Regions from separate parts of the Saccharopolyspora sp. CA-218241 genome, predicted to be linked through region 3. Evidence: riboswitches for the same ligand, from Rfam matches in the RefSeq annotation. Region 3 holds a riboswitch; each other region holds the start of a gene.
The links. Region 3 has a riboswitch for glycine ahead of gcvH (glycine cleavage system protein GcvH). Riboswitches for the same ligand answer to the same signal wherever they lie in the genome.
Positions count from the first base shown of each region.

Region 1: it holds a riboswitch for glycine, as region 3 does, so the genes downstream of both, gcvP (aminomethyl-transferring glycine dehydrogenase) here and gcvH (glycine cleavage system protein GcvH) in region 3, are expected to answer to the same signal.
Region 2: it holds a riboswitch for glycine, as region 3 does, so the genes downstream of both, gcvT (glycine cleavage system aminomethyltransferase GcvT) here and gcvH (glycine cleavage system protein GcvH) in region 3, are expected to answer to the same signal.

Region 1 is NZ_CP191860.1:2,820,772-2,830,746, forward strand. It holds gene ACQP0T_RS13415 (beta-N-acetylhexosaminidase) at 1-1,026, opposite strand, end outside; gene ACQP0T_RS13420 (propionyl-CoA synthetase) at 1,134-3,011, opposite strand; gene ACQP0T_RS13425 (hypothetical protein) at 3,292-3,507, shown strand; gene ACQP0T_RS13430 (CDP-alcohol phosphatidyltransferase family protein) at 3,690-4,391, shown strand; gene gcvH (glycine cleavage system protein GcvH) at 4,516-4,902, shown strand; gene garA (glycogen accumulation regulator GarA) at 5,019-5,486, shown strand; gene ACQP0T_RS13445 (bifunctional nuclease family protein) at 5,868-6,344, shown strand; gene ACQP0T_RS13450 (MerR family transcriptional regulator) at 6,566-7,132, shown strand; glycine riboswitch at 7,156-7,256, shown strand; gene gcvP (aminomethyl-transferring glycine dehydrogenase) at 7,430-9,975, shown strand, end outside.
Region 2 is NZ_CP191860.1:4,321,087-4,331,061, reverse strand. It holds gene ACQP0T_RS20645 (LysE family translocator) at 1-167, shown strand, start outside; gene dacB (D-alanyl-D-alanine carboxypeptidase/D-alanyl-D-alanine endopeptidase) at 463-2,031, shown strand; gene ACQP0T_RS20635 (hypothetical protein) at 2,181-2,318, shown strand; gene ACQP0T_RS20630 (DedA family protein) at 2,312-2,842, shown strand; gene ACQP0T_RS20625 (amino acid permease) at 3,023-4,423, opposite strand; gene glyA (serine hydroxymethyltransferase) at 4,608-5,888, opposite strand; gene gcvT (glycine cleavage system aminomethyltransferase GcvT) at 5,913-7,016, opposite strand; glycine riboswitch at 7,133-7,243, opposite strand; glycine riboswitch at 7,244-7,334, opposite strand; gene ACQP0T_RS20610 (TetR/AcrR family transcriptional regulator) at 7,464-8,099, opposite strand; gene ACQP0T_RS20605 (acyl-CoA dehydrogenase family protein) at 8,201-9,379, shown strand; gene ACQP0T_RS20600 (hypothetical protein) at 9,593-9,745, shown strand; gene ACQP0T_RS20595 (hypothetical protein) at 9,786-9,975, opposite strand, start outside.
Region 3 is NZ_CP191860.1:4,860,845-4,870,819, reverse strand. It holds gene ACQP0T_RS23185 (multifunctional oxoglutarate decarboxylase/oxoglutarate dehydrogenase thiamine pyrophosphate-binding subunit/dihydrolipoyllysine-residue succinyltransferase subunit) at 1-729, shown strand, start outside; gene ACQP0T_RS23180 (SDR family NAD(P)-dependent oxidoreductase) at 928-1,602, opposite strand; gene ACQP0T_RS23175 (DUF6104 family protein) at 1,822-1,998, shown strand; gene ACQP0T_RS23170 (Acg family FMN-binding oxidoreductase) at 2,291-3,277, opposite strand; gene ACQP0T_RS23165 (PucR family transcriptional regulator) at 3,460-4,998, opposite strand; glycine riboswitch at 5,096-5,200, shown strand; glycine riboswitch at 5,201-5,295, shown strand; gene gcvH (glycine cleavage system protein GcvH) at 5,346-5,714, shown strand; gene ACQP0T_RS23155 (FKBP-type peptidyl-prolyl cis-trans isomerase) at 5,852-6,178, opposite strand; partial or broken gene ACQP0T_RS23150 (MarR family transcriptional regulator) at 6,307-6,438, shown strand; gene ACQP0T_RS23145 (hypothetical protein) at 6,418-6,636, shown strand; gene ACQP0T_RS23140 (arginase family protein) at 6,871-7,692, shown strand; gene ACQP0T_RS23135 (DUF202 domain-containing protein) at 7,700-8,020, opposite strand; gene ACQP0T_RS23130 (YidH family protein) at 8,022-8,408, opposite strand; gene ACQP0T_RS23125 (SSI family serine proteinase inhibitor) at 8,461-8,880, opposite strand; gene ACQP0T_RS23120 (MFS transporter) at 9,117-9,975, shown strand, end outside.

The DNA.
Region 1 (9,975 bases), 2.0 Mb from region 3:
GGAGTGCGCCTCGTCGCCCCCGATGTGCAGGTACTCGCCCGGCGTCAGCGCCGCTACCTCGCGGATGACGTCCTCGACGAACCGGTAGGTGATCTCCTTGTCCACGCACAGCGAGCTGAACCCGACCTCGATGCCGGTGTAGAGCGGCGGCGCCACCCCGTCGCAGTTGAGCTCGGCGTAGGACGACAGCGCCGCGTTGGTGTGCCCGGGCAGGTCGATCTCCGGGATCACCACCATGTGCCGCGACGCGGCGTACTCGACGATCTCGGTGTACTCGGCCTGGGTGTAGAAGCCGCCGGGGCCGCCGCCGACCTCGGTGCTGCCGCCGTGCTCGGTCAGCCGCGGCCACGACTCGATCTCCAGCCGCCAGCCCTGGTCGTCGGTGAGGTGCAGGTGCAGCCGGTTGATCTTGTACTGGGCGAGCTGGTCGATGTAGCGCTTGACCTGCTCCACGTCGAAGAAGTGCCGGGCCACGTCGAGCATCGCGGAGCGGTGGCCGAAGCGCGGCCGGTCCACGATCTCGCCGCCCGGCACCGTCCACGGGCCCGGCTGCTCGGTGCGGCTCTCGATCGCGGGGGGCAGGAGCTGGCGCAGCGTCTGCACGCCGCGGAACAGCCCGGTGGGCGTCTGCGCGGACAGCCGCACGACGTCGTCGTCGACGTCCAGCCGGTAGCCCTCCGGTCCGAGCTCGCGGCCGTCCAGGCTCAGCGCGATCGCGCCGTCCTTGACTTGGCCGCGGCTGACCGGGATCGGGAAGCCGGTCGACGGGCGCAGCAGGCCGGCGAGGTGCTCGCCGACCGGCGCGGCTTCGCCCGCCGCCCGGATCTTGGTGTGCCGGGTGAGTTCGAAGGTGCTGCCGGGGTCCGGTCGGACCGACTCGGGTGCTGGGACGACGTCCTGCAAGTCCTGCTCCTGGGGCGTGCCGAGGGCGGGGGCCGCGGTCCCGCCGAGGAGCAGCGCGCCGGTGAGCGCGGTCGCCAGCAGCGAGACGCGGCGCACGGCGGTGCGGGGCGGTGTTCGGGTCATGTGCCACTCCGGGGTCGGATGTCGGTAGCCCTCAAAGGTATAGACCACATCCGGCGCGGGGAGCCTCCGAACGGATGCATCGGGCACGCCCCGGGGTCAACGCCCGCTCAGCGCCCGCGCAGCGCCTCGGTCAACGCCTCCAGCACCGCGGGGTCCTCGATCGTCGAGGGCGCCGAGGTCCGCCCGGTGTCGGCGATCTCGCGCATCGACTTGCGCAGGATCTTGCCGGAGCGGGTCTTGGGCAGCCCCTCGACGACCGCCACGTCGCGGAACGCCGCCACCGGGCCGATCTGCGCGCGCACCGCGGCCACCAGCTCGGCGCGCAGCTCCGCGGCGTCGACCTCCACCCCGGCCTTGAGCACCACGAATCCGCGCGGCACCTGCCCCTTGAGGGCATCGTGCACCCCGATCACCGCGCACTCGGCCACCGCCGGGTGCCCGGCCAGCACCGCCTCGATCGAACCCGTCGACAACCGGTGCCCGGCGACGTTGATCACGTCATCGGTGCGGCCCATCACGAACGCGTAGCCGTCGGCGTCCAGGTGCCCGTTGTCGCCGGTGAGGTAGTGGCCGGGGTAGCGCGACAGGTACGACTCGACGAACCGCTCGTCGTCGCCCCACAGCGTCGGCAGCGTGCCCGGTGGCAGCGGGAGTTCCAGGCAGAGGGCCCCGTCGGTGCCCGGCGGCACCGGGCGTCCGCCCTGGTCGAGCACCGCGATCCGGTAGCCGGGCAGCGGCACCGTCGGCGATCCCGGCTTGATCGGCAGCGGCTCCAGCCCGCGCGGGTTGGCGCAGATCGGCCAGCCGGTCTCGGTCTGCCACCAGTGGTCGACCACCGGCACGTCCAGCGTCCCCGACGCCCAGCTGAAGGTCTCGGGATCGAGCCGCTCACCGGCCAGGAACAACGTCCGCAACGAACCGGTGTCGTGCTCGGCGAGCAGCCGGGCGTCCGGATCGACCCGCTTGATCGCCCGCAGCGCGGTCGGCGCGGTGAACAGCGCCTTCACCCGGTGCTCGGCGATCACCCGCCAGAACGCGCCCGCGTCCGGCGTGCCCACCGGTTTGCCCTCGTAGACCACCGTGGTCGCCCCGGCCAGCAGCGGCCCGTAGACGATGTAGGAGTGCCCGACGACCCAGCCCACGTCGGAGGCCGTCCAGAACACCTCGCCGGGCCCGATGTCGTAGACCGCCGCCATCGACCAGCGCAGCGCCACGGCGTGCCCGCCGTTGTCCCGCACGACGCCCTTGGGCCGCCCGGTGGTGCCCGAGGTGTGCAGCACGTACAGCGGGTCGGTGGCCCGCACCGCGACGCAGTCCGCGGGTTCGGCGCCGGTCACCAGCTCGTGCCAGTCGAGGTCGCGCGGCCCGAGCGCGGCGCGCACCTGGTCGCGCTGGACCACGACGACCCGGTCCGGCTGGTGCTCGGTGCGCCGCAGCGCCTCGTCGACGATCGGCTTGTACTCCACCACCCGGCTCGGCTCCAGCCCGCAGGAGGCGGCGATCACCACCGCAGGCCGCGCGTCATCGATGCGGGCCGCCAGCTCCTTGGGCGCGAACCCGCCGAAGACCACCGAGTGCACCGCCCCGATCCGGGCGCAGGCCAGCATCGCCACCACGGCCTCGGGGATCATCGGCAGGTACAGCACCACCCGGTCGCCCGCGCCCACGCCCAACCCCGCCAGCGCACCGGCGCAGCGCGCGACCTCGTCGAGCAGTTCGCGGTAGGTCCAGCGCCGCACGGTGCCGGTCATCGCGGAGTCCCAGATCAGCGCCGTGCTGTCGGCGCGGCCGTCGCGCACGTGGCGGTCCAGGGCGTTGAAGCAGGTGTTGAGCGTGCCGTCCGGGAACCAGCGGTAGAACGGCGGGCGCTCGTCGTCCAGCGCCCGCGACGGTGCCCGCTCCCACTCGATCGCCCCGGCCGCGTCGAGCCAGAAGCCCTCCGGGTCGGACGAGCTGCGCTGGTAGGCATCGGCGTAGGCACCCATGAGCACGACCTCCTGCGGTGGACCGGCAACGCCTGAGTCCTACCGCACCGCCGTCCGGGAGACCAGGGACCGCGCGGACGAGCGGCCGGAACCGCTTCGGCCGCGCTGTCCGCCGCGCTGCCCGCCGGATGCGGTTCGTCGACGGACCACGACCGCTGGGCGCCGCGCCCGCGCGCCAGCGCGACATCGGCCGCCCCGGCGCCCACAATTTGCGACCGGGGGCGGGGACCGCGCTAACAGAGTCGGCGATCGGACCGACTAGGGGTATGGAGGTGCGTCCATGAGCACGGACATCAGCACGGGGTCGACCGAGTCCGCGGCGAAGGCGGCGGAGCTGCCCACCGCGCCGTGCAGCGTGGTGTGGAGCGGTGGTCATTCCTACGTCCGCGAAGGGGTCAGCGGCGCCCGCTGGGCGGGCGTCGACGACCGCGGCCGGGCCCGGTTCCTGACCGACGCCGACCTCCACCGCCAGGGCTGGAGCCACCGCAGGAGCTGATCGGCGCACCTTCCGCGCCCGGACCCCGAGGTGCCGCGACCTCCTCCCGGCACGGCCGCCACGGCTCCGGTCCGACGCATGTGAGACCCTGATCAGGCCAGCGGACGCGGCGCGTCCGGTCGCCCGGCGCAGGACCGGCCGGGGCGCGGCTGTTCCGGGCACAACCGTTCAGGGGAGGACTCGTGGTGCAGGAAGCCGACAGCACCACGAACGACACGACGGGGGATCGCGACGTGGACCCGGAGCCCACCGGGGACCGTTCGCCCGGCGACCCGGGCATCGCCCGGATCAAGGAAGCCGCCGCCGGCGTCTGGTCCGATCCGGTGCTGACGCTGCCGAACCTGCTCAGCGTGGTCCGGCTCGCCGGGGTCCCGTTCTTCCTCTGGCTGCTGCTCGGACCGCAGGCCGATCTGCTCGCCCTGCTCGTGCTCGTCATCAGCGGCGCGACCGACTGGCTGGACGGCAAGCTCGCGCGCTGGCTCAACCAGTACAGCCGGATCGGCGAGCTGCTCGACCCGGCCGCCGACCGCCTCTACATCGTGGCGACGCTGATCGCCTTCGTCCTCCGCGACGTGGTCCCCTGGTGGGTCGCCGTCGCCCTGGTCGGCCGCGACGTGGTGCTCACCCTCTGCCTGCCGGTGCTGCGCTGGCACGGCTTCGAACCGCCCGACGTGCACTACCTGGGCAAGGCGGCCACGTTCTGCCTGATGTACGCCTTCCCGCTGCTGCTGCTGGTGCAGAACGAGTTCGCGTTCTCCTCGGTGGTGCGGCCGTTCGCCTACGCCTTCACCTGCTGGGGCGGCGCGCTCTACCTGTGGGCGGGCGTGCTGTACCTGGGGCAGGTGGTCGCGGCCGTCCGGTCGGCCCGGTCGGCGCCCCGCTGACCCGCCCCGGCCCCCGGCGGACCCGCCTTGCGACCGCCCGGCCGGCCCCCATACGCTCCCGCCGCGATCACGCGACACGGTCGCGGCCGGATCCGCAGCTCGAGTCAGGAAAGGCAGGACCCAGGTGGCGACCCCGGACGGGATCAAGTACACCCCCGAGCACGAGTGGGTGCTCGGTACCGATGGCACCACGGTGCGCATCGGCATCACCGACTACGCCCAGCAGCAGCTCGGCGACGTGGTGTTCGTGCAGTTGCCGGACCTCGACCAGCAGGTCGAGGCCGGGTCCGCGATGGGCGAGGTGGAGTCGACCAAGAGCGTCTCCGACCTCTACGCGCCGGTCGGTGGCCGGGTGGTGGCCCGCAACGAGCGGTTGGACGAGCAGCCCGACCTGGTCAACACCGACCCGCTCGGTGAGGGCTGGATGATCGAGCTGGCCGTCGACGACCCGGCGGCGGTGGCGGGGCTGCTCACCCCGGAGGCCTACCAGGACCTGATCGACCAGGCATGATCGTCGGTCGCGCGCGGCCGACGGGGCGATCTCGGGAGTCGCGCGTCCCGTGCCTGGCAGGGCACGGTACGTTGGAACACACTTGGCACGATCGATCCGCGTAGAGGAGAGCTCAGGTGAGCCAGAACAGCGGCTCCGGCGACGTTCCACCGGAGCAGTCACCGGAGACCACCTCGGTCTTCAGGCCCTTCCTCTCGGAGCCCGAAAGCACCGAGAGCGCGCCCGCCGCGGAGCCGGCCGCCTCCGGGGTCGATGCGCTGCCCGCGGGGTCCGCCCTGCTGGTGGTCAAGCGCGGCCCCAACGCGGGTTCGCGATTCCTGCTGGACCGGGAGATCACCAGCGCCGGCCGCCACCCGGACAGCGACATCTTCCTCGACGACGTCACGGTGTCCCGCCGCCATGCGGAGTTCCGCTTCGAGGGCAGCAACTTCGTCGTCGTCGACGTGGGGAGCCTCAACGGCACCTACGTCAACCGGGAACCGGTGGACACCTCGGTGCTGGCCAACGGTGACGAGGTGCAGATCGGCAAGTTCCGGTTGGTGTACCTGACCGGGCCGGTCGAGGGCGGCCCGGCGGGCCGCTGACAGGAGGCCGGAGACCGGGTCATCGTGGCGGGGCGGCGCCGAGTGGTGCCGCCCCGAACCACGTCGAGGCGAAGTGCGGTCGGCGACCGGAATCTTTCGGCGCGGCAAGCGGTTCTCCCGTTCAGCGGCCCTTTCGGCGGGCTCGGCGGCGGGCCCCGGGGTGTATCGTGCGCAGAGGTGCTCGACGACGAGCGCGCTCGGTGGCGGTGCGGTCCGGGAGCTGTCGATCGATGCCGCCGGACGGCCGGGAGAACGGTGGCTGACGGGACCGCGCAGGAATGGGCGGGTCCGCCGTATCGCGGGTAGCGTCGGGAGCGTCGGTGCGCGACCCTCGAGGAGGGGGATGCCACGCTTCGGCGCGCTGGAGGAGGCGATGTGACGATGAGCAGTGAGATGCGCGTCGTCGGCGTGCGAGTGGAACTACCAGCCAACCAGCCGATCCTGTTGCTGCGCGAGACCAGCGGTGACCGCTACTTGCCGATCTGGATCGGATCGGTCGAGGCGACGGCGATCGCGCTGGAGCAGCAGGGGGTGCGACCGGCGAGGCCGTTGACCCACGACCTGCTCAAGGACGTCATCGGCGCGCTGGGGCGGGACTTGGAGCAGGTGCGGATCACCGACCTGCAGGAGGGCACCTTCTTCGCCGAGCTGGTGTTCGACGGCGATGTGCGGGTCTCGGCGCGGCCGAGCGACTCGGTGGCGCTGGCGCTGCGCATCGGCGTCCCGATCCATGCCGACGAATCCGTGCTCGACGAGGCGGGCTTGATCATCCCGGACGAGCAGGAGGACGAAGTGGAGAAGTTCCGCGAGTTCCTCGACTCGGTGTCGCCGGAGGACTTCCGCGGCGCCGACACCTGACGTTCGCCCGGAGAGCGGCTTCCCGACCCCCGCGAACGCCTTCGCGGGGGTCGGCTCGTCGGGTCACCCGCGCGTCGCGTTGACCTGCCCACCGGACCGGCCTACCGTCGGATGATGCGAATTGCTCCGGTGTGATTCCGCCGGTGAGCAGGGGTTCGCGGTCCCGGATCGTCGACCCGGGAACCGGTGGTCGGCTCCGTGCCGGACGAGGGGAGGCAGGCGTGGTCGAGGAAGCACCCGGCGAGGATGCTGCCCGAGGTCGGGACGAGCCGGCGCCTGACGCCGCGCTGCCCGACGAGCTCGTCGGCTACCGGGGCCCCGCTGCCTGCCAGATCGCCGGCATCACCTACCGCCAGCTCGACTACTGGGCCCGCACCAAGCTGGTCCGCCCCTCGATAAGGAGCGCCGCCGGGTCGGGCTCGCAGCGCCTCTACTCGTTCAAGGACATCCTGGTCCTCAAGGTCGTCAAGCGCCTGCTGGACACCGGCGTCTCGCTGCACAACATCCGGGTCGCGGTGGACCACCTGCGCCACCGCGGGGTCGAGGACCTCGCCCGCCTGACCCTGTTCAGCGATGGCACCACGGTCTACGAGTGCACCTCCCCGGAGGAGGTCGTCGACCTGCTCCAGGGTGGTCAGGGCGTGTTCGGCATCGCGGTCAGCGGTGCCGTCCGGGAGATCAGCGGCACCATCCACGAGTTCCCGGCCGAGCGGGCGGACGGTCTGGTGTCCGAACCCGCCGTGGGTGACGAACTGGCCCGTCGCCGGAGGGACCGGCAGACCGGCTGATCGGGTAGGCTTCGCGGCATCGTCGACCCCGTGCGGGAGAGTCCGGCAAGGCTACGGCCGAGTCGGCGCCGAAGGAGCAACCCTCCCCGACAACCTCTCAGGCCCACCGGACCGCACGGGCGAGATACCTCTGGAAAGAGGGCGCACCACAGCCGTGGTGCCGTCCCGCCGACGGTGCAAGCCCGGTCCGCCGGGTGAAGCTCTCAGGCGTTCGCGCTGCGAACAGTGACAGAGGGGGAGAGCGGAGCAGTCCGCTGCCCGCCCCCTGTGTTCGCCGCGATGAGTGAGGTGTTGGCGATGACCGAAGTGAACCACGACCGCATTCCGATCGCCGCGCTGGAGCACGGCACGCCGTTCGCCGACCGGCACGTCGGCCCGCGGCCCGCCGAGCTGGCCCGGATGCTCGACGTGATCGGCGTGGGCTCGCTGGAGGAGCTGGGCCAGCGCGCGGTACCCGACGGCGTCCGCGAGCGCGACCTGGCGCTGGCGCTGCCCGACCCGGCCAACGAGGCGGACGCGCTGGCCGAGCTGCGCGCGCTGGCCGACCGCTGCGCGCCGCACACCGAGATGATCGGCCTCGGCTACCACGGCACCACGACGCCGCCGGTGATCCTGCGCAACGTGCTGGAGAACCCGGCCTGGTACACCGCCTACACGCCGTACCAGCCGGAGATCTCGCAGGGCAGGCTGGAAGCGCTGCTGAACTTCCAGACGGTGGTCGCCGACCTCACCGGGGTCCCGCTGGCCAACGCCTCGATGCTGGACGAGTCCACCGCCGCCGCCGAGGGCATGACCCTGGTCCGCCGCGCGGGCAAGGCGAAGTCCGCCGTGTTCGTCGTCGACGCCGATGCCCTGCCGCAGACCATCGAGGTGGTGCGGACCCGCGCCGAGCCGCTGGGCATCGAGGTGGTCGTCGCCGACCTCTCCGCCGGGGCCGCCGGGCTGCCGGACGGCGAGTTCTTCGGTGCCCTGCTGGCCTACCCGGGCGCCTCCGGGGCGGTGCGGGACCAGGAGGAGCTCATCGCCGAGGTCCACCGGCGCGGCGCGATGGCCGTGGTCTCGGCGGACCTGCTCGCCCTGACCCTGCTGCGCCCGCCGGGCGAGGTCGGCGCCGACGTGGTGGTGGGCACCACCCAGCGCTTCGGCGTGCCGATGGGCTTCGGCGGCCCGCACGCCGGATACATGGCGGTCCGCAAGGGCCTGGAGCGCCAGCTCCCGGGCAGGCTGGTCGGGGTCAGCGTGGACGCGGGCGGTGACCTGGCCTACCGGCTGGCCCTGCAGACCCGCGAGCAGCACATCCGGCGGGAGAAGGCGACCAGCAACATCTGCACCGCGCAGGTGCTGCTCGCCGTGGTGGCCTCGATGTACGCCGTCTACCACGGACCCGAGGGGCTGCGGGCGATCGCCACCCGCGCGCACCGGTTCGCCGCGCTCCTGGCCGAGCAGCTCCGCCGCGGCGGGGTCGAGGTGGTGCACGGCGGGTTCTTCGACACCGTGGTGGCCGCGGTGCCGGGGGCCGCCGACGAGGTGGTGGCCCGCGCCCGGCGCGGCGGGATCAACCTGCGCCGGGTGGACGCCGACCACGTCGGCGTGAGCTGCGACGAGACCACGACCCGGGAGCACCTCGCGGTGGTGTTCGAGGCGTTCGGCCTGAACTCCGGGGCGCTGGTCGGCCTGGACGAGCTCGACGCCGCCACGCCCGACGCGCTGCCCACCGCGCTGCGGCGCACCTCCGAGTACCTGACCCACCCGGTGTTCCACACCCACCGGTCGGAGACCGCGCTGCTGCGCTACCTGCGGCGACTCTCGGACAAGGACATCGCGCTGGACCGCAGCATGATCCCGCTGGGCTCGTGCACCATGAAGCTCAACGCGACCGCGGAGATGGAGCCGATCACCTGGCCGCAGTTCTCCGCGCTGCACCCGTTCGCCCCGGCCGAGGACGCGGCCGGGCTGCTCGAGGTGGTCGCCGACCTGGAGCGGTGGCTGGCCGAGGTCACCGGCTACGACGCGGTGAGCCTTCAGCCGAACGCGGGCAGCCAGGGCGAGTTCGCCGGGCTGCTGGCCATCCGCGCCTACCACCACGCCCGTGGTGAAGCGCAGCGCGACGTGTGCCTGATCCCGGCCAGCGCGCACGGCACCAACGCCGCCAGCGCGGTGATGGCGGGGTTGCGCGTGGTCGTGGTGCGCTGCGACGACGCGGGCAACATCGAGCTGGACCACCTGCGCGAACTCGTCGCGGAGCACGCCGCCGACCTGGCCGCGATCATGATCACCTACCCGTCCACGCACGGCGTCTACGAGGACACCGTGCGCGAGGTGTGCGGACTCGTGCACCGCGGCGGCGGCCAGGTCTACGTCGACGGCGCGAACCTCAACGCGCTGATCGGCCTGGCGCGGATGGGCGAGTTCGGGGCGGACGTCTCGCACCTGAACCTGCACAAGACGTTCTGCATCCCGCACGGCGGCGGCGGGCCGGGCGTGGGGCCGATCGGCGTCCGGGAGCACCTCGCGCCGTTCCTGCCCAACCACCCGTTGCAGCCCGCGGCGGGTCCCGAGACGGGGGTGGGGCCGATCAGCGCCGCGCCCTGGGGCAGCGCTTCCATCCTGCCCATTTCGTGGGCCTACATCCGCATGATGGGCGGTGACGGCTTGCGCCGGGCCACCCTCACGGCGGTCGCCGCGGCCAACTACGTCGCCCGCCGCATCGACGGCTACTTCCCGGTGCTCTACACCGGCCAGGGCGGCTACGTCGCCCACGAGTGCATCCTCGACCTGCGCCAGATCAGCAAGACCAGCGGGATCTCGGTGGACGACGTGGCCAAGCGGCTGACCGACTACGG
Region 2 (9,975 bases), 540 kb from region 3:
TGCTCAGCGCCGTCGCCGTCGCGGCCTTCGGCTGCTGGTGGCTGGTCGTGGTCCCCTCGGTGCGCAGGCTCACGGCGCTGCTGGCCGCACCCCGCCGCCGCACCGCCTTCGAGCGGTGCTGCGGTGGGGCCCTCCTAGCAATGGCAGCCTCCATCGCTTTTGCTTGAGGGTTTTTGTCGGCTCGCTTTGCGTGGCGGTGCGGGTGGCGGAACCTCAGCGGTGCCAGCTGCGAGGGTGGGGTAGTGCGAAAGCGGCTCGCGCCGCTTGCCTGACGGGGTTCTGTTCGGCGCGTGCGTGGGTTGGAAGCGGCTTTCGCCGCTTGCCCGACGGTGGTCGGGTTTCGCGCGTGCGTGGGTGGACCCGGCCTTGGCGCTTGGTTGGTTGGTTGTGGTCGTGGCTGGTCGTTGACCGCGGGTGATCGTGGGATTACGCTCCGGGTCCTCTCGGCGATCGGAGTGGCGGATGCGACGCGCGGTGCTGGTGGGGCTGGTCGGTGCGGTGCTGCTGCCGCTGGTGGGGGCGGTGCCGTCGGCGGCGGCGCGCACCGGGCCGGAGGCGTTGCGGGCCGACCTCGACGAGATCCTGGCCGATCCGCGGCTGGACGGGGCGCACGCCGGGGTCGTGGTGCGCGACCCGGCGACCGACGAGGTGCTCTACCGCAGGCAGGCCGACGCCCGCGCCACCCCGGCGTCCGGCGCCAAGCTGCTCACCGCCGCGGCGGCGTTGGAGGAACTCGGCCCGGAGCACCGGTTCCGCACCGACGTGGTGACCGACGCCCCGCGTCGCGGACCGGTGCTGCTCGGTGATCTCCACCTGCGCGGCACCGGCGACCCGACGCTGCGCGAGCAGGACCTGCACGCGCTGGCCGAGCAGGTCGCGGCGAGCGGTGTCCGGGTGGTGCGCGGGCAGCTCAAGGCCGACGCGAGCTGGTTCGACGACGTCCCGCTGGGCACCGGTTGGATGTGGGACGACGAGCCCTACTACTACGCGGCCCCGGTGTCGGCGCTGACCCTGGCGCCCACCGCCGACTTCGACGCGGGCACGGCCCTGGTGCGCACCGCGCCGGGCGAGCCGGGCGGACCCGCGGTGGTGGAGGTGGTGCCGCGCACCGATGCCGTGCGGATCGACAACCGGGCCACCACGGCCGCCCCGGGTACCGCGCCCGACGTGCGGGTGCGCCGGGAGCACGGCGGCGACACCGTGGTCGTCAGCGGCTCGGTCCCGGCCGGCGGTGCCCCGGTGGAGGACTACACCAGCGTGCGCGATCCCGCCGCCTACGCCGTCGACGTGTTCGCCCGGGTGCTGCGCGAGCACGGCGTGCGGGTGGGCGGCACCGGCGCCGGGGTCGCGCCCGCCGGGGCGCGGACGCTCGCCGAGCGCGAGTCGATGCCGCTGCGGGACCTGCTGCTGCCGTTCCTCAAGCTCTCCAACAACGGGCACGCCGAAGTGCTGGTCAAGGCGATGGGCCGGAAGGCGCGCGGCGCGGGCACGTGGGACGCCGGGCTCGCGGTGGTCGAGGAGCGGCTGGCCGGGCTGGGGATCGGCCGCGGGACGTTCCGCCTCGTCGACGGCTCCGGACTGTCGACCATGGACGCGGTGAGCCCCGCCCAGCTCGCGCTGCTGCTGGACAACGCGCGGCAGCGGCCCTGGTTCGCGGTGTTCGCCGCCGCGCTGCCGGTCGCCGGGATCGAGGACCGGGCGGTGGGCGGCACGCTGCGCGGTCGGATGGACGGCACCGCGGCGGAGGGCGTCGTGCGTGCCAAGACCGGCTCGCTCACCGGCGTGACGTCGCTGTCCGGCTACGTCACGGCCGCCGACGGGACACCGCTGATCTTCTCCGTGCTGTTCAACGACTTCCTGTCGGACTCGCCGAAGGACCTGGAGGATGCCGTGGCGATCCGCCTCGCCGAGTACCGGGGCGCGGCCGACCGGCCGCGGGAGGCCGCACCGCTGCCGAACGCCGGTGCCGACGATCCGGTGACCCGGGTGGACGAAGGCGCCGTGGAGTGCTCCTGGACCAAGAGCTGCTGAGCCGGGATTCCTGGGGCCGCTGAGGTGCGCGGGACCCCGGGGACGGGGTCGGGGAGAACCCGGTGCCGGGTCGGGAGGTTTCCCGGGCGCGGGTTCGACGGGCGCAGGTAGCGTGATGAGCGCCCAGCAGCCCGCGTCGAGGAGAGCACGTGTCGTTCATCAGCGAATTCCTGGCCTTCGTCGCCGGATTACCCAGGCCGCTGCTCGTGCTCGTCACGGGCGCGCTGGTGCTCGGCGAGTGCACGATCGGCCTCGGGTTCCTGGTGCCGGGGAGAGCGGGTTGTTGATCGCCTCCGCCGCGGTGACCGACCTGGGCTTCTTCTTCACCCTCTCCGGCGTGGTGGCGGCGTGCGCGGCGCTCGGGGACAACATCGGGTACTGGCTGGGCAGGCGGTACCGGCTGAAGATGCGCGAGACGCGGGTGGTGCGCAAGCTCGGCCAGCAGCACTGGGACCGGGCCGGCCGGTTGCTGTGCCGCTACGGGATCGGCGCGGTGCTGGTGGCGCGGTTCCTCCCGGTGGTGCGCACGCTCACCCCGGCGGCGGCCGGGGCCAGCGGCCTGGGCTACGGCCGGTTCCTCGCCGCCTCCCTGATCGGCGCGGTGAGCTGGTCGGCGCTGCACGTCAGCATCGGCTGGGCGGCCGGGGCGTCGGCGAAGTACATCGAGGCGTGGCTCGGCCGGGCGAGCTGGCTGCTGATCGCCGTGCTGGTCGCGGTGGTCGTCGGCACCTGGCTCTACCGGCGCAGGCGCCAGGCTCGCGTGCACCGCGCCACCGCCGCGCAGGACGACGAGGTCGAAGAAGCGGCCTGACCCGCCCAACGGAGCGGACCCCAGCACCACCCCTCCGCGCCACCGACCGACTCCACGAAGCCCCCGGAGCCGCGCCCACCCGGGTGGTCCTGAACGAGGTGAGAGGCACCCTGCACCCAGTTGCGTGGTACAGGGTGCCCCCTCACTCGGCCCACTTCCGGGTGGTCCTGTGCGGGGGCGTCACGGGGAGGCGTGCTCGCCTTCGCCGGCGGGTTCGTCGGGGGACCGGCCGCGCCGGGAGAACCGGTAGCCGATGATCACGGCGGCGGCCAGCAGCGGCGCGATGTAGAGCGCCACCCGGGTTTCGGCGTCGAACCCCAGCAGCACCAGGACCATCGCCAGGAACGCCAGCACGAGGTAGTTCGAGTGCGGCGCGAACGGCATCCGGAACCGGCCGGCGGGCAGCAGCCCGGCCCGCACCTTGCGGTGGTAGCCGAGGTGGGCGAGCAGGATCATGCCCCACGTGAAGATCGCGCCGATGGTGCTCGCGCTGGTGATGTAGACGAACGCCTGCTCGGGCACCAGGTAGTTCAGCACCACGCCGACGAGCATCGCGCAGAAGGTCACCGCGATGGCCCGGGACGGCACCGCGCGGGGGCTGAGCCGCCCGAGCGCCCGCGGCGCCTGGCCGTCCTGGGACAGCGTGCGCAGCATCCGGCCGGTGGAGTAGATGCCGCTGTTGCAGGACGACAGGGCCGCCGTGGTGACCACGAAGTTGACCACGCCCGCCGCGGCCGGGATGCCGATCAGCGCGAAGGCGTGCACGAACGGGCTGCCGTCGGCCGGGAACCGGAACCAGGGCACCAGCGCGGTCAGCGCGGCCAGGGCACCCACGTAGAAGATCAGGATGCGCCACATCACCGCGTTGATCGCGCGCGGCAGCACCTGCCGCGGGTTGGCGCTCTCGCTGGCCGTCTGCCCGACCATTTCCACGCCGACGAAGGCGAACATGACGATCTGGAAGGCCACCAGCGCCGCGACCGGACCGTTCGGGAAGAACCCGCCGTGCGACCAGATGTTGCTCAGCGAGGCGGTGTCGCCGAGGTCGCTGAAGCCGAACACCAGGATCGCCGCGGCCAGCACGATCAGCCCGATGATGGCCAGCACCTTGATCAGGGCGAACCAGAACTCGAACTCGCCGAACAGCTTCACCGCGATCAGGTTGACGCCGCTGAGCACCACCAGCGCGCCCAGCGCCGGGATCCACTGCGGCAGGCCGGGGAACCAGAACTCGAAGTACTCGCCGACCGCGGTGATCTCGGCCATGCCGGTGACGATCCACACCATCCAGTAGCCCCAGCCGGTCGCGAACCGGGCCCACGGGCCGACGAACTCGCCCGCGTACTCCGCGAAGGACCCGCTGACCGGCCGGTACATCAGCAGCTCGCCCAGCGCCCGCATCACCAGGAAGATCATGCCGCCCGCGATGGCGTAGATCAGGATCAGCCCGGGGCCGACCTGGTGCAGCGCCTTGCCGGAGCCGAGGAACAGGCCCACGCCGATCGCGCCGCCGAGCGCGATCATGTTGATGTGCCGGTTGCTCAGGTCCCGGCGGTACTCCTCGCTGGCGGGTGTGCTCATCGGCGGACTCCTCACCCGGCGGTGTGCTGCTGGCAGCGCCCGATACTGCGCCACCGCCGTGCCGTCCGCAAGCCGGAAATACTTGTCACCGAGGGAGTTTCGGCCCCATAACGATCCACTTCGGATCTTCCGGACGCAGCAGGGGCCCGCGTTCGGCGAACGCGGGCCCCTGCGGGTCAGCCGGTCACAGCTCCGGGTAGAGGGGGTTGGCCTTGGCCAGGGTTTCGACCCGGCTGCGCAGGGCGGTGGCGGTGGCCTCGTCGAAGCCGGGCTTGAGGGCTTCGGCGATGATGTCGGCGACCTCGGTGAACTCGGTGTCGCCGAAGCCGCGGGTGGCCAGTGCCGGGGTGCCGATGCGCAGCCCGGAGGTGGTCATCGGCGGTCGCGGGTCGTTGGGCACCGCGTTGCGGTTGACCGTGATGCCGATCTCGTGCAGCCGGTCCTCGGCCTGCTTGCCGTCCAGCTCGGAGTGGCGCAGGTCCACCAGCACCAGGTGCACGTCGGTGCCGCCGGAGACCAGGGAGATCCCGGCGGAGCGGGCGTCGTCGGCCTGGAGCCGCTCGGCGAGCAGCTTGGCCCCGGCCACGGTGCGGCGCTGCCGGTCGGCGAACTCCGCCGAGGCCGCGACCTTGAACGACACCGCCTTGCCCGCGATCACGTGCTCCAGCGGCCCGCCCTGCTGCCCGGGGAACACCGCGGAGTTGAACTTCTTGGCCAGCGCGGTGTCGGCGGACAGGATCACCCCGCCGCGCGGACCGCCGAGGGTCTTGTGCGTGGTCGTGGTGACCACGTGGGCGTGCGGCACCGGGTTCGGGTGCAGCCCGGCGGCCACCAGCCCGGCGAAGTGCGCCATGTCGACCATCAGATAGGCGCCGACCTCGTCGGCGATCTCGCGGAACCGGGCGAAGTCGAGCTGCCGCGGGTAGGCCGACCAGCCCGCGACGATGAGCTGCGGCCGGTTCTCCCGGGCCAGGCGGGCGACCTCGTCCATGTCGACCCGGTGGTCGTCGTCGCGCACCGTGTAGGGCACCACGTTGTACAGCTTGCCGGAGAAATTGATCTTCATCCCGTGGGTCAGGTGACCACCGTGCGCCAGATCCAGACCCATGATGGTGTCACCCGGCTTGAGCAGCGCGAACATCGCCGCGGCGTTGGCCTGCGCCCCCGAGTGCGGCTGGACGTTGGCGTACTCCGCACCGAACAACGCCTTGACCCGGTCGATGGCCAGCCGCTCGACCACGTCGACGTGCTCGCAGCCACCGTAGTACCGCTTGCCCGGATAGCCCTCGGCGTACTTGTTGGTCAGGACCGAACCCTGCGCCTCCAGCACCGACCGCGGCGCGAAATTCTCCGAAGCGATCATCTCCAACGTCGCCTGCTGGCGGTTCAACTCGGCACCGACCGCCGCCGCCACCTCGGGGTCGACCGCGGCGAGCTGGTCGTTGAACAGGTCAGGTGTCGACATGGTGTTGCCTCCTGTAGTGATCTCTCAGGCGTTGCGGCGGTAGAAGGGGAGCTCGACGACCTCCACGGGCGCGGTCCTGCCCCGGATGTCCACCTGCAGCGCGGTGCCCGGCGCGCTGTGCGCCCGGTCCACGTAGGCCATCGCCACCGGGTGCCCCAGCGTCGGCGACGGCGCACCGCTGGTGACCTCGCCGACCTCGGTGCCCGCGTCGTCGAGGACCCGGTAGCCGTGCCGGGGAGCGCGGCGCTGGTCGGTGGTCAGCCCGACCAGGGTGCGGGCGGTGGGCTGCTCGGCGACCGCGGCCAGCGCCGCCTTGCCGACGAAGTCGCCCGGCTTGTCGAGCTTGACCACCCGGCCCAGGTTGGCGTGGAACGGGGTCAGCTCGGTGGAGAGCTCGTGGCCGTGCAGCGGCATCCCGGCCTCCAGCCGCAGCGTGTCCCGGCAGGACAGCCCGGCGGGCCGCAGCTCGTGCTCGGCGCCCGCCTCGGTCAGCGCCTGCCAGATGGCCGCCGCGTCGCCCGGCGCGGTGAACAGCTCGAAGCCGTCCTCGCCGGTGTAACCGGTGCGGGCCAGCAGCACCGGGTGACCGGCCACCGCGCTCCGGTAGCCGGCGAAGTACTTGACCTCGGTGAGGTCGGTGTCGGTCAGCGGGGCCAGGATCGCGGCGGCGCGGGGTCCCTGCACCGCCAGCAGCGCGTACTCCTCGGAGACGTCGGCGAACTCGGCGTCGAACCCGCCGACGCGCTCGGCGAGCTCGGCGGCGACCACCGCGGCGTTCGCGGCGTTGGCCACCACCAGGTACTCCTGCTCGGTGAGCCGGTAGACGATGAGGTCGTCGAGCACGCCGCCCCGCTCGTCGCAGAGCATCGTGTAGCGGGCGCGGCCCGGCTTGATCCCCGACGCCTTCGCCACCAGCGCGTGGTCCAGGGCCTCGGCGGCCTGCGGGCCGCTGATCCGGAGCTCGCCCATGTGGGTGAGATCGAACAGCCCGGCGGCGGTGCGCACGGCGTGGTGCTCGGCGGTGTCACCGGAGTACCGCAGCGGCATCCGCCAGCCCGCGAACTCGGTGAAGGTGGCGCCGAGCGACTCGTGCACCTCGTGCAGCAGGGTCCGTCGTGGCGACGACATGGCTATGGCTCCTCCTGGTGGGCGCGGGTCGGCGGACGAGGGGCCGGTCAGCCGCGCGAAGCACAACCTTATCCGGGGCACCCCGACGTCGACCTGCGCGGGTTCGCGCTGGTCGGGGTCTCCCCGGAGTCATTGGCCTGAGAGTTTCACCGCGGTCCGGCGCCAGGACACCGGGCGGCTTGCACCGTGGGCGAGGAGCGGGGCTCCTGCTTTTCTCCGTGTTCGCCTGCTGTCGCGCGGTGCCGGTGCCTGAGAGTTTCTTGGGGAGATTGCTCCTTCGGCGCCCCGTGACGCTGGGGTCTCTCCCGCACGACGTCGTCGGCGCGGTCTTGAGTTGTGGGCCGGTCGGATTCGGACGCTACGGAGGTGCGCGAAGCCAGTCAACACAACGCGAGGGTGATCTCAGTGGAAGGTGTTGTGGTCCGATCGCGATGCGGTGCGGGTGACTCAGCCGGGCTGGGTGGTGAGGTCGTGGTGGAGGCGGGTCAGGCTGTCGACCAGGGCGGTGAGTGCGAGCTCGAAGCTGTCCGCGTCGATCTCGGCCGCGTGCTCGCGCAGCAGGTGGGCCCGGTCCAGGTGGGGGAAGCGCTCGTCGTAGAGCTCCGCCTCGTCCGGGAAACCGGCCGAGAATGAGCCCATCGCCGAGCCGACCACCAGGTACTTGGTGGAGGCGCCGATCATCGTCGCGTACCGCTGCGGCCAGCCCGCCGAGGTGAGCCCGCCGTGCACGGCGTCGGCGCGGCGCAGCGCGGTCTCCCGCCGGGCCGGACCGGAGGCCAGGAACGGGACCAGGTGGGGGTGCGCGATGAGCGCGGCCCGGAACGAGCGCGCCCAGGTGCGCAGCCCGGTCGCCCAGTCCTGCTCGAAGCCGCTGACGTCCACGGCGCGCATCACGCCGTCGGCGATCTCGTGCAGCAGTTCGTCCTTGCCGGGCACGTGGTTGTAGAGCGACGCGGCCTTGACGCCGAGCCGGTCGGCGAGCCGCCGCATGGACAGCGCTTCCAGCCCGAGCTCGTCGATGATCTCCAGACCGGCCAGCCGGATGCGGTCCGGCGTCAGCAGGGGATTGCTGGGGCGGGGCACGGTCCCTCCTCCTCGGAACACCCTTGCGGGCCTCGTCGCGGCGGTTCTAGACTCCCATAAAACTAACGCCGTTAGTCACAGGGCGCGGAAAGGAAAGCCCCATGGTCGACTTCTCGCTGTCGGAGACCGAGCGCGACATCCGCGACTGGGTTCGCAACTTCGTCCAGCGCGAGCTGGTGCCGCTGGAGCCGGAGGTGCTGCGCCGGGAGCGCGCCGGCGAGCGCGGCCTCACCAAGGACGAGCAGCGGGAGCTCCAGGACAAGGCCAAGCAGGCGGGCTTCTGGGGCGTGCAGACCCCGGAGGAGTACGGCGGGATGGACCTCTCCGCCGTGATGTCGGCGCTCATCGAGGCCGAGCTGGGCCGCACCTTCGTGCCGTTCCGGTTCGGCGGGTACGCCGACAACATCCTCTACCACGCCAACGAGGAGCAGAAGCGGGAGTACCTGCTGCCCACCATCGAGGGCACCCGCAAGTCCTGCTTCGCGATCACCGAGCCGGGCGCCGGGTCCGACGCCAAGAACCTGCGCACCACCGCGCGCAAGGAAGGCTCGGAGTGGATCGTCAACGGCGAGAAGACGTTCATCACCGGCGGCATCGACGCCGACTTCGTGATGGTGTTCGCGGTCACCGACCGGGAGAAGGGGGCCGACGGCGGCGTCACCTGCTTCCTCGTCGACCGCGACATGGGCTGGAAGTCCGAGCCGATCGACATCATGGGCCCGTGGGAGCGCCGCCCCGCCGCGCTGGTGTTCGACGAGGTCCGGGTGCCGGAGCGCAACGTGCTCGGCGAGGTCGGGAAGGGCTTCCGGCTGGCCATGCAGTGGATCGGCCGCGGCCGGTACCTGCTGCCCGCGCACGCCCTCGGCGCCTGCGAGCGGCTGCTGGAGATGGGCATGGACTACGCCAAGACCCGCGAGACCTTCGGTGAGCCGATCGCCGAGCGGCAGGCGATCCAGTGGATGGTGGCCGACTCCGCGGTGGAGATCGAGGCGCTGCGCTGGCTGGTGCTGCACGCCGCGTGGCAGGTCGACCAGGGCGGCGACTCCCGGCACGCCCAGTCCATCGCCAAGCTCTACGGCGGCACCCGCGCCGGGGAGATCGTGGATCGGGTGCTCCAGATGCACGGCGGCATGGGCTACACCAAGGAGCTGCCCATCGAGCGCTGGTACCGCGACCTGCGGCTGCTGCGGATCTTCGAGGGCACCGACGAGATCCAGCGCCGCACCATCGCCCGCAACCTCCTCAAGGGCCACGCCTCGGTCTCCGGTGCCCTCGGCTGACCCGTCCCGTTCCTGGTGAGGGGCACCTTCGTCCGACGTAGCCGGATGAAGGTGCCCCTCGCTCATTCACCTTCCGGGTGAAATGGGAGGTGCTGGTGGGACGGTGGCCGGTGGGTGGTTCGCCGAGATCGTCGGGAGCCGGCCGGGAGTGGGTACCCTGGAGGTGGAGTTGATCGCGGCTCGACCGCGCCCGGCCGGAGCTGAGGAGACGCTATGTCGTTGTTCAAGAAGGTCAGCCAGTTCGCCAGCAGCCCGCAGGGCCGCAAGGCGATGGAGCAGGCGAAGAAGTACGCCTCCGACCCCAAGAACAAGGAGAAGATCGACCAGGTCAAGAACAAGCTGTTCGGCAAGGGCAAGAGCCACTGACCGAGGCTTCCGCGACCCCCGGTTCGCCCGGGGGTCGTTTTCACGCGCCGGGCGCGTAGCGCACGACGGGCACCGGGCCGCTCCCGGCGGGGACGTCCCGCAGCAGCCCGACCACGGCGTCCACGGTGTCGGCCGCCAGGTCGGCGAGCGCCACGTGCGCGGTGGCCCCGGCCGCCCGCGCCGCGCGCAGCGCCGGGACCAGGTCGCGCACCAGCGCCTCGGCGGCGGGC
Region 3 (9,975 bases):
AACGGCGCGCAGTCCATCATCGACGAGTTCATCTCCTCCGGTGAGGCCAAGTGGGGCCAGCGCTCCGACGTCGTGCTGCTGCTGCCGCACGGCCACGAGGGCCAAGGGCCGGACCACTCGTCGGCGCGCATCGAGCGGTGGCTGCAGCTCTGCGCCGAGGGGTCGATGACGGTCTCCATGCCGTCCACCCCGGCGAACTACTTCCACCTGCTGCGCAGGCACAACCTCGACGGCATCCACCGCCCGCTGGTGGTCTTCACGCCCAAGTCGATGCTGCGCCTGAAGGCCGCGACCAGCTCGGTCGAGGACTTCACCGACAGCAAGTTCGCCTCGGTGATCGACGACCCGGCGCAGCCCGACCCGGCGTCGGTCCGCCGCGTCGTGTTCTGCTCCGGCAAGCTCTACTACGACCTGGCCGCGGCCAAGGAGAAGGGCGGCCACACCGACACCGCCATCGTGCGGCTGGAGCAGCTCTACCCGCTGCCCCACCGCAAGATCGGCGCGGTGCTGGAGCGCTACTCCCAGGCCACCGAGTTCCGGTGGGCCCAGGAGGAGCCGGCCAACCAGGGTGCCTGGCCGTTCCTCGGCATGGCGCTGCCCGAGCAGTTCCCGCAGCTGCTCGGCCGCCTGCAGCGGGTCTCGCGGCGGCCGATGGCCGCCCCGGCCACCGGCCTGGCCAAGGTCCACGAGGTCGAGCAGGCGGAGGTCGTGCAGGCCGCCTTCGCCTGACCCGCACCAGCCACGGGCCGCCGGTTCCCCGGAACCGGCGGCCCGTCGTCGTGCGGCGGCTGGCAGCAGGGGAACCTTCCTGTCACGGGTGACAGCAGGGGAACTTTCCTGTCACGGGTGGCCGTGCTGGCGGAGCGGATGACAGCAGGGGAACTTTCCTCCCACGGATGACAGGAAGGTTCCCCTGCTGCCACCGGCTCACACCGTGGAGTAGAGGCGCTCCGGCTCCGCCTGGGTGGTGTAGAGCTCCCAGTAGACCTCCGCGATGGTCTCGGCGGAGGTCTCCGGTCCGCCCTGCCCGATGAACGTGGCGAGCGGGACGTGCGCGGCGTAGATGCCCTTGTCGGCGAGCGAGGCGTTGAGGGCGAGCACCCAGTTGCGCAGGGCCGCCCCGGCGATGCCGACGTTGCCCATCGGCGGGAACACGAGCGTGGACGAGGCGCCGGTGGTGAACAGCAAGGTGCCGCTACCTCGCTCGATCATCCCGGGCAGCACCTGCCGGGCCGCGGTGACGGCTCCGTAGACGTAGTGCTCCACCTGCGGCTGGATGTCGGCCACGGTCACGTCCAACGCGTGCACCGGTGCGAGCCGCGGATCGGTGGCACCGCTCGGCGCGGGCGAGTACTCCAGCACGTCGACGGTGCCGTACCGGCGTTCGACCGCGCGCAGCGCGTCGATCAGCGATGGCCGGTCACCCACGTCGGCGGGGAAGCCTTCGGCTTCGACGCCGTCCCCGGCGAGGTCGCGGGCCAAGGCGTCGAGGCGTTCGGCGTCGCGGGCGAGCAGGGCGACCTGGAACCCGCGGCGACCGAACCGGCGGGCGAGCGAGGCCCCGAGCCCAGGTCCCGCTCCGACGATGGCGATGGTGGGCATCCGTTTCCTCCCCGGTCGGTGGCTCGTCCACCACGGTGGCCGAACACCTCGCCAGCCGCTCGTCGAGGACGTGGCGCTCCACACCGGACCGAGGGGGCCGCGGTGATCGGTCCCGAGCCGGTGTGGACACTGTCCCTACCGGCGGGGCCGATCGTTCCCCGACCGGCTCCCCGACTAACCCCGCTCGCCAGATGCGTGCGCCCCGATGAGGAGGAATCCGTGTACTTCACCGACCGCGGCATCGAGGAACTGGAGGACCGTCGCGGCGACGAGGAGGTCACGCTGTCCTGGGTCGCCGACCGGATGCGCGCCTTCGTCGACCTCAACCCGGAGTTCGAGGACGCCACCGAGCGGCTGGCCACCTTCCTCGCCCGCGACGACAGCGCCGAGGACTGACCCGCCGGATCATCGCTACAGCGCGCGACGGGTCCGGCCGGGCGCCGCTCGGTGACTCCCCACGCCTGTTCGACGCCGTGGGCGGATGGCGGGCGATGAACCCGCTCCCGGGCCGTGCGGAGGTCGCCGACGAACTCGCCTCCCGGCACGCCAGTGCGCTCGTCACCCGCCGCTCGTCGTCGGCGACGGTCGGCGGGACCGGCGCGGTTCGCCCCCGATACGTCGCAGCGCGTGCAGGGGTCCCGCAGCCGGGAGCTGGCAGCAGGCGTCGCGAGCGCGGTGGACCAGGTGCTCAGGGAGACGGCTCGACGAGCAGCTCGGCGGGGTCGCGGCGCGGCGTGGCCGGCACGGGAGAGCCGAAACCCAGCCGCAGCACGGCCTTCGGTCGCAGCGTCCCGCCGAGCAGTCCGCACAACGCGTCCCGGGTGTCCGGCACCTCCACGACCTGCGACAGGAACGAGGCGCTCAGCCCCAGCCCGGTCGCGGTCAGCAGCATGCGCTGCACCGCTTGCCCGGCTCGCACGTCCGCCTGCCAGTCGACGCCGCCGATCGCGACCACCACGATCAGCGGGTCGTCCTCGAAGTCCTTCCCCGGGACCCTCGGTCGCGACGCGCCCGCCGCGAAATCCCGCAGCACCCACTCGTCCTGCGGTTCCGGCTCCGGTCCGGCCGACTCGACCGGGACACCCCGACGCTCCTCCCCGGACCGCCCGGTCCACCGGGCCAGCTCGGCGCGGAACCCCGGATCGGCGGACTGCGCGGCGTGGGCGCGGTGCACCAGTTCGACCAGCCGAGCGCGTTCGGCGCGGTCCACCACGTGCAGCACCGCCCCTTCGGCTTCCACCGCTCCGGCGAGAGCGTGCCGGGCGCTCGTCGGCACCGCATCGGCCCGGAACGGCCGCCGGTTGGTGCGGCGTGCCTCGATCGACCGGAACAGGCCGTCAACACCGTCCGGACGTGACGTCGCGGCCACCCGCGCCAACAGCGTCGAGTTCGCCGCGGGACGAGGTGGCAGCACCACCGCCGCGTCGACGCCGTGGTGGGCGAGCGCGACCCGCAGGGTGAACAGCGCCGCACCGCACCCCAGCCGCAGCTCCGCATCACCCGGATCGGTGTGCGGCAGGCGGGTCGTCGGGTCCGCGTGCAGCTCCAGCACCTCGGGGCACAGCGCGAAGCGCCACGGTTGGACGTTGTGCAGCGAGGGCGCTCGGCCGGCCAACTCGACCACCTCGCGCACCTGCTCGGCGGTCAGCCCCAGGGCGGGGCGGAATCCTGTCATCACGGCCTTCCCCGTCGCCGCCTTCGCGCTCGCCGTCACCGTGGCACAGTCCACCGGCCCCTGCCATCGCGGCGGCGGGGTGACGGTGGCAGCAGGGGAACCTTCCTCCCACCGATGGCAGCAGGGGAACTTTCCTCTCACCGGTGACAGGAAGGTTCCCCTGCTGCCATGCCGCCGGTCGTCTACCGGTCGCGGGTCCAGCGGTCGGTGGCGAGCTGGATGAGCAGGGCGGTGCGGACGTCGGGGTCGTCGAGGTCGACCGGTGCGATCTCGACCAGGCGCTTCATGCGGTAGCGGAACGTGTTGGGGTGCACGCGGAGCTCGTCGGCCGCCGCGCGCGGCCGTCCGGGGTGGCGTAGCCAGGCGTGCAGGGTGCTGAGGTAGTCGGTGCCCTGTGCGCGATCGTGCTCGCGCAGCAGTCGCAGCGGACCGAGAGCGCCGATCTCGGGTCCGGCGACGGAGGCGCGATGCACCACCACCCGGTGCCACACCTGCTCGTGCACCGCGACCGGGCCCCGAACCCGCCCGCCGCGCAGCAACCCGATCAGCTCCTCGGCTTCGGCTCGCGAGTCCGCCAGACCGCTCACCGGGGACGGGCCGCCGACTGCGATCAGCGGTCGATTGGGCGACCGGTCGTCCAGCAGCGCGGCGCGCAGCGCGGGCCATCCGGCGTCGTCGTCGGGGACCACCGCGTAGAGGAGCGTGCCGATCTCGGTCAGCAGGGGACGCTGTCCGACGCCGCGGTCGAGCCGTTCCCACGTCGACAACCGGTGCGCCTCGGCGGGTGCGTCGCCGGAGGCGACGTCGATGGCGACGACCCGGTGCGGCCGGTCGCGCACGGCGAGTTCGTCCGCCGCGGTCCGCCAACCCGCGCGGCCTTCCAGCAGCAACCGGACCTGTTCGGCGGTGCGCTGCCGTTCGGTGTCGGCGAGGGACCGCCAGCGCAGCAGTTGCAGCGCGACCAGCGGCGCGGTCTCGGCGAAGGCGGCCGCCCGTTCCTCGCCGACCTCGTCGGGGACCACCGCCCACATCGACCCGAGCAACTCGCCGCCCACCCGCAGCGCGACGACCAGGCGAGGCAGCGTGCCGTCCTGCTGGGCGGGTACGAAGATCGTCGCGCTGCCCTTGCTGAGCTGCCGGAACGTGCCGCGCGCCCGGAATTTCGCGAGCACGTCGGCGGGCTGGCCGCGTCCCATGATCGTCGACACCCGGGCCGGATCGATCATGTCCTGCCGCGCGGAGTACGCGAGCACCTGCGAGCGGGCGTCCTCGATGGTCACCGGCGCGTCCACCACCTCGGCGACCGCGTCGGCCAACCGGAACAGGTCGTCGCGCCCGCCGCCGCGCGGGTCGCCGTCCGATCCCTCGGCCAGCGCCGCGCGGACCAGCCACACCAGTTGGGCCCACGCGGTCCCGGAACGCACCTCGACCAGCGCGATCTCGGCCCGCTCCGCGGCCGCGACCACGGCCGGCCGCTCGGCCAGCGGTGGTTTGAGCAGCACCGCCGCCGCGTCGAGGTCAGCGCACGCGCGTACCAGTTCCGCGGCGTCGGCACCATCGGTGACCGCCACGCCCAGCACGAGATCCCCCGTTCCGGCGGATGGTCGCTCACCCGGTTCGGCGATGACCACGTCGGTGACGCGGCGCGTCGGGTCCGGAACGACCACCGGGCGCAGCAGGGCCGGGCTCATGCGATCGAGCAGCTCCCGGACGCCGCGCACCCCTGTCCCTTCCTCCGGCCCACCGGGCGGGAGGCATTGACACCCGGGCAGGCGCGATTATCGTTGCTGAGCACGTCGACAATCGCATATCGGCCGATGATCCCGGGCGGGAGAGCCCGTGGCCGCTCACCGAGCGCAACCACGGCGCCGAAGGAGCAAGACTCCCCGCACACTCTCAGGCACCCATGACCGTCCGGGCCAGGCAACTCTGGAAAGCGCGCGTCGACGAGGACGCCCACCCACGGTGCAAGCTGCTCGCGCGGCGAAGCTCTCAGGTTCCGAAACAGAGGGGGAGGCCCAGCACACCCGGGCACCCGCGTGCCCCTGAAGCGATGGAGCCTCCCGAGATGACGCTGCCTGCGAACCTGAGCTACACCGAAGAGCACGAGTGGATCGAGGACCGCGACGAGCTGGTCCGGATCGGCATCACCCAGCACGCGGCCGAGGCCCTCGGCGACATCGTGTACGTGCAGCTCCCCGACGTCGGCGACACGATCGAATCGGGCCAGTCCTGCGGCGAACTGGAGTCCACCAAGTCGGTCAGCGACCTGTTCGCGCCGGTGACCGGCGAGGTGGTCGCCGTCAACGAGGCGGTCGTGGACGATCCCGCGCTGGTCAACGCCGAGCCCTTCGGCAGCGGCTGGCTGCTCGAGGTGCGCGTCACCGCGAGCGGCCCGGTCCTCACCGCCGAGCAGTACGCCGAACTCATCGGCTGACCGGTTCCGGCCTGTTCGCGCGCGAGCAGGGGAACTTTCCTCCCACCGCTCGTGCGGCCGCGCGCGTCCGGCCTCGGTTGGCAGCAGGGGAACCTTCCTGTCACGGGTGAGAGGAAGGTTCCCCTGCTCGCACCTGCTCAGCCGATCCCGACCAGTTCGACCTCGAAGTGCAGGGTCGCGGCGGGCGGGATGACCGGCGGCACGCCGCGGTCGCCGTAGGCCTGGTGGGGCGGGACCACGAGCTTGCGGACGTCGCCGACGCGCATGCCGACGACGCCCTTGTCCCAGCCCTCGATGACGTGCCCTTCGCCGAGCGGGAACACCAGCGGCTCGCCGCGATCCCGCGACGAATCGAACTTGCTCCCGTCGGCCAGCGTGCCGACGTAGTGGACGTGCACGGTGTCGCCCGGCTTCGCCTCGGCGCCGTCGCCCGCGGTGACTTCCTCGATCTGCAGCTCGGCCATGCGGTACCTCCTCTGGTGCAGTCGGCACATCCGATCACACCTCGGCAGGGGCGGCGCGTCCGCGGCTGGTCGATTGTGCGCAGTTGAATTGCGCGCTCCCGTGATCTCGTGGAGTCCTCGGAGTCGCGCTGTCGCTGGACGCCCAACTGTGCTTCGCGCTCTACAGCGCGTCGCGGGCGTTCACGAACCTCTGCCGTCCGCTGCTCGACGGGCTCTCGCTCACCTACCCGCAGTACCTGGTGCTGCTCGTGCTGTGGGAGCGCGAGCAGTTTGTTCGCCGCCGGATACGCGGCCTGCTTCCACAGCGCGCTGCACTGGTCACGCGCAAGGAGGAGGTCCAGCTCACCGACTCGTCGGTCACGGCACGGGTCGGTATCGGCGACAACGGTGCCGACGGGTTCCAGCTCGGCGTGGCACTGGTCGTCTCGGTGCCCGGTGTGGAGCGCGAGCACGGGTAGCGGCTCGTCGAGAGGGCCGACTCGGTGTGCCCGTATTCCAATGCGGTGCGCGGCAACGTCGGCATTCGGCTCGAGGTCGCCTGCCGGTCCGGTTCGTCCGCTTCGGATGTGGCAGCAGGGGAACCTTCCTGTCACCGGTGACAGGAAAGTTCCCCTGCTGTCACCCCCGGTGGTTGCATGGCTATGCGCGGTGAGCAATAGTCATGTCCGGAGTCGGTGAGGGGGAGGACGCCCGTGGCGGTCGTCGAGTTCGCGCAGTGGCAGGCGTCGGCGTCGCCGACCGCGCGCCGGTTGCGCGAGGGTGCTGGGCTGCTGTCCGCGATGCTGCCCAGCGGCACGCCGGTCGCGGTGCCGGTGATGGAAGCCACCGGGGTCACGGGCGAGGGGGTGCACCACGTCGACGTGCTGGCCGCGAACCTCGCCGCCGCGCGGGTGGCGGTCGCCCAGGCGGGTGGCGGTCCGCTGATCACCGTCGGTGGCGACTGCGGCGTGGACCTCGCGCCGGTGGAGGCGGCGCACCGCCGCCACGGCGCGGGCTTGGCGGTGGTGTGGTTCGACGCCCACGCCGATCTGAACACGCCGCGGTCCTCGCCGTCGGGGGCGTTCAACGGCATGGTGCTGCGCACGCTGCTGGGCGAGGGCCCGTCCGGGTTGCTGCCGGAGAACCCGCTGGCCCCTTCGCAGGTCGTGCTGGCCGGGACCCGGGACCTCGACCGGGGCGAGATCGACTGCATCGACGCGCGCGGGATCTCGGTGGTGCCGCCGGAGCAGGTGGCGCGCCCGGACGCGGTGGGCGACGCCGTGCGGGCGGGGACCACGGCGGTGCACCTGCACGTGGACCTCGACGTGCTGGATCCGGACATCGTCGGCTCGGTGGGCACGCCGGTGCCCGGCGGGTTGACGGCCGACGAGCTGCTGTCGTCCGTCGCGGCGCTGGCCGCCCGGTTCGCGGTCGCCGGGCTGACGATCGCGGAGTACCAGCCGACGGATTCGCGGGACCAGGACCTGCTGACCGGATTGGTGCCGAAGCTGGTGTGCTCGGCCGGGTTGGCGTAGCGGTGGGTCAGGACAGCGCGACGTAGACCAGGCCGCAGAACCCGACCAGGCAGGCCAGCGCGGTCAGCGCCGCGGGCAGCCTGCCGTCGGGCAGCGGCTGGTCGGCGCGCACGCTGCGGTCGACGCGGAGGTGCCTGCGCCAGGCGAAGCCGGCCACGCCGACGGCCAGCGGCAGGGTCGCTGCCGCGCAGAGGGCGGCGGCGAGGGCGCTGGCGTGCACGATGAGCCGCAGCAGCACCAGCATCCCGACGGTGAAGGCCAGCGCGGTGCGCAGCCAGGCGAGCGTGGTGCGCTCCACCTGGAGCCCGGGGTCCCAGGGGCCGAGCACGTCAGAACCCGGTGACCAGCAGCAGCACGCAGGCGGCCAGCCCGATGACGCCGAGCCCGTAGCCCAGTACCGGGGCGAGCCGGGGCGCGGGCAGCGAGCCGCCCCGGCGCAGCGCGCGTTCGGTGTTCATCCAGCGGGTGAACGCGGTGGCGGCGCACAGCACCCCGCCGAGCAGCAGCAGCACGGCCAGGGCGGTGCGCAGCGGTTCCGGCGCGGGGCTGACCGCGTTGAGCGCTTCGACGCCGACCCCGGCGGCCATGAGCGCGAGCGCGGTGCGGATCCACGCCAGGAAGGTGCGCTCGTTGGCCAGGGTGAAGCGGGCGTCGGGTTCCTCGCCGGACTCGTAGAGCCGCCGTGGCCAGCGGGAACCGGATGGTGCGTCGGACATGCCCCCACGCTAGCCGTACCGGTGCCGGGCCTCGGCCCGGCACCGGAACCGGTCAGAAGGCGAAGACCTCGCCGGTGCTCGACGTCGCGACGCAGTCGTTGGAGAACGTCTGCTCGAACGAGACCGGCTTGCCGCGCCAGGTGCCCTGGGCGGTGACCGTCACCGGCTGGTAGATCAGCGGGCACATCTTGGCCGGGCGGGACTCGGCCAGCGCGGTGAGGTCGCCCCGCACCCCGGCCAGGTCGGTGCAGGCCGCCTCGGCCTTGGGGTGGGTGCCGCCCGCCGGATCGCAGGTGAGCAGGGCGGTCCGGAGTGCTGCGCCGGGCTCCGCGGTGCTGCCGACGGCCTCGCCGTGCACGGCGAGGCGCAGCGCGCTGACCGGTTCGGGGGACGCCGCCGCCGGTGCGGCGGCGACTCCGGCGAGCGCCGCCGTGGCGAGCAGCGTGCGGCCGATCAGCCGTGGTGCAGGCATGTCGTGGTTCCTCCAGGTCGATGTGAGCGGATTCGCCTCTACTTATCGCCCCGGTCGCCCACTTCGTCGCAGGAATGTCGCGAGAACACCATTTCGTGTGACACGCGAACCGGTCTTGATTACCGGGCGTGCGTGAAATCGGCGGGCCTTCGCTCGAAAGAACCGGTCTCCGGCGAGCGGGCATCGAGTACCTTCCCGGAAGCCGGACGTGATCACCGGCACGGGAGGGAGGACCGATGGCGACGACGCCGTTGGCCCCGGACCGCACCGCCGTGCGGAAGGCGGCGTTCGCCAGCGCCGTCGGCAACACGATCGAGCTCTACGACTTCCTGATCTACGGCACCGCCGCCGCGGTGGTGTTCAACCACCTGTTCTTCCCCGCCGGCGACCCGTGGGTCGGCGCGCTGCTGGCCTTCGCCACCTTCGGCGCCGGGTTCTTCGCCCGCCCGCTCGGGGCCGCGGTCATCGGCCACTTCGGCGACCTCGTCGGCCGCAAGCGGATGCTGGTGATCACCCTCGGCGTCACCGGGGCGTGCACCGCGGCGATCGGCGTGCTGCCGACCTACCAGGAGGTCGGGGTGTGGGCACCGCTGATGCTGGTGGTGCTGCGCCTGGTGCAGGGATTCTTCCTCGGCGGCGAGCAGGGCGGGGCGGTGCTGATGGCCGTGGAGCACGCGCCGCCGCACCGGCACGGCTGGTACGGCGGGTGGACGTTCCTCGGGTCACCGGCCGGGATGTTCCTGGCCACCGGCGTGTTCGCGGCGGCGGGTGCGGTCTCCGGCGACCAGTTCCTGGTGTGGGGCTGGCGGATCCCGTTCCTGCTCAGCCTGGTCCTCGTCGGGGTCGGTCTCTACGTGCGGCTGCGGCTGGCCGAGAGCCCGGAGTTCGCCCGCATCCGGGAACGCGGCGAGCGCGCCCGCACCCCGGTGGCCGAGGTGTTCACCGGGGCCTGGCGGCAGGTCCTGCTCGCCGCCGGGGTCAACCTCGGCTTCAACACGTTCATCTTCATCCTCACCACGTTCCTGCTGACCTACGGCACCGAGGCGCTCGGCGCCCCGCGCGACCTGATGCTGCTGGGCAGCCTGTGCGGGTCGG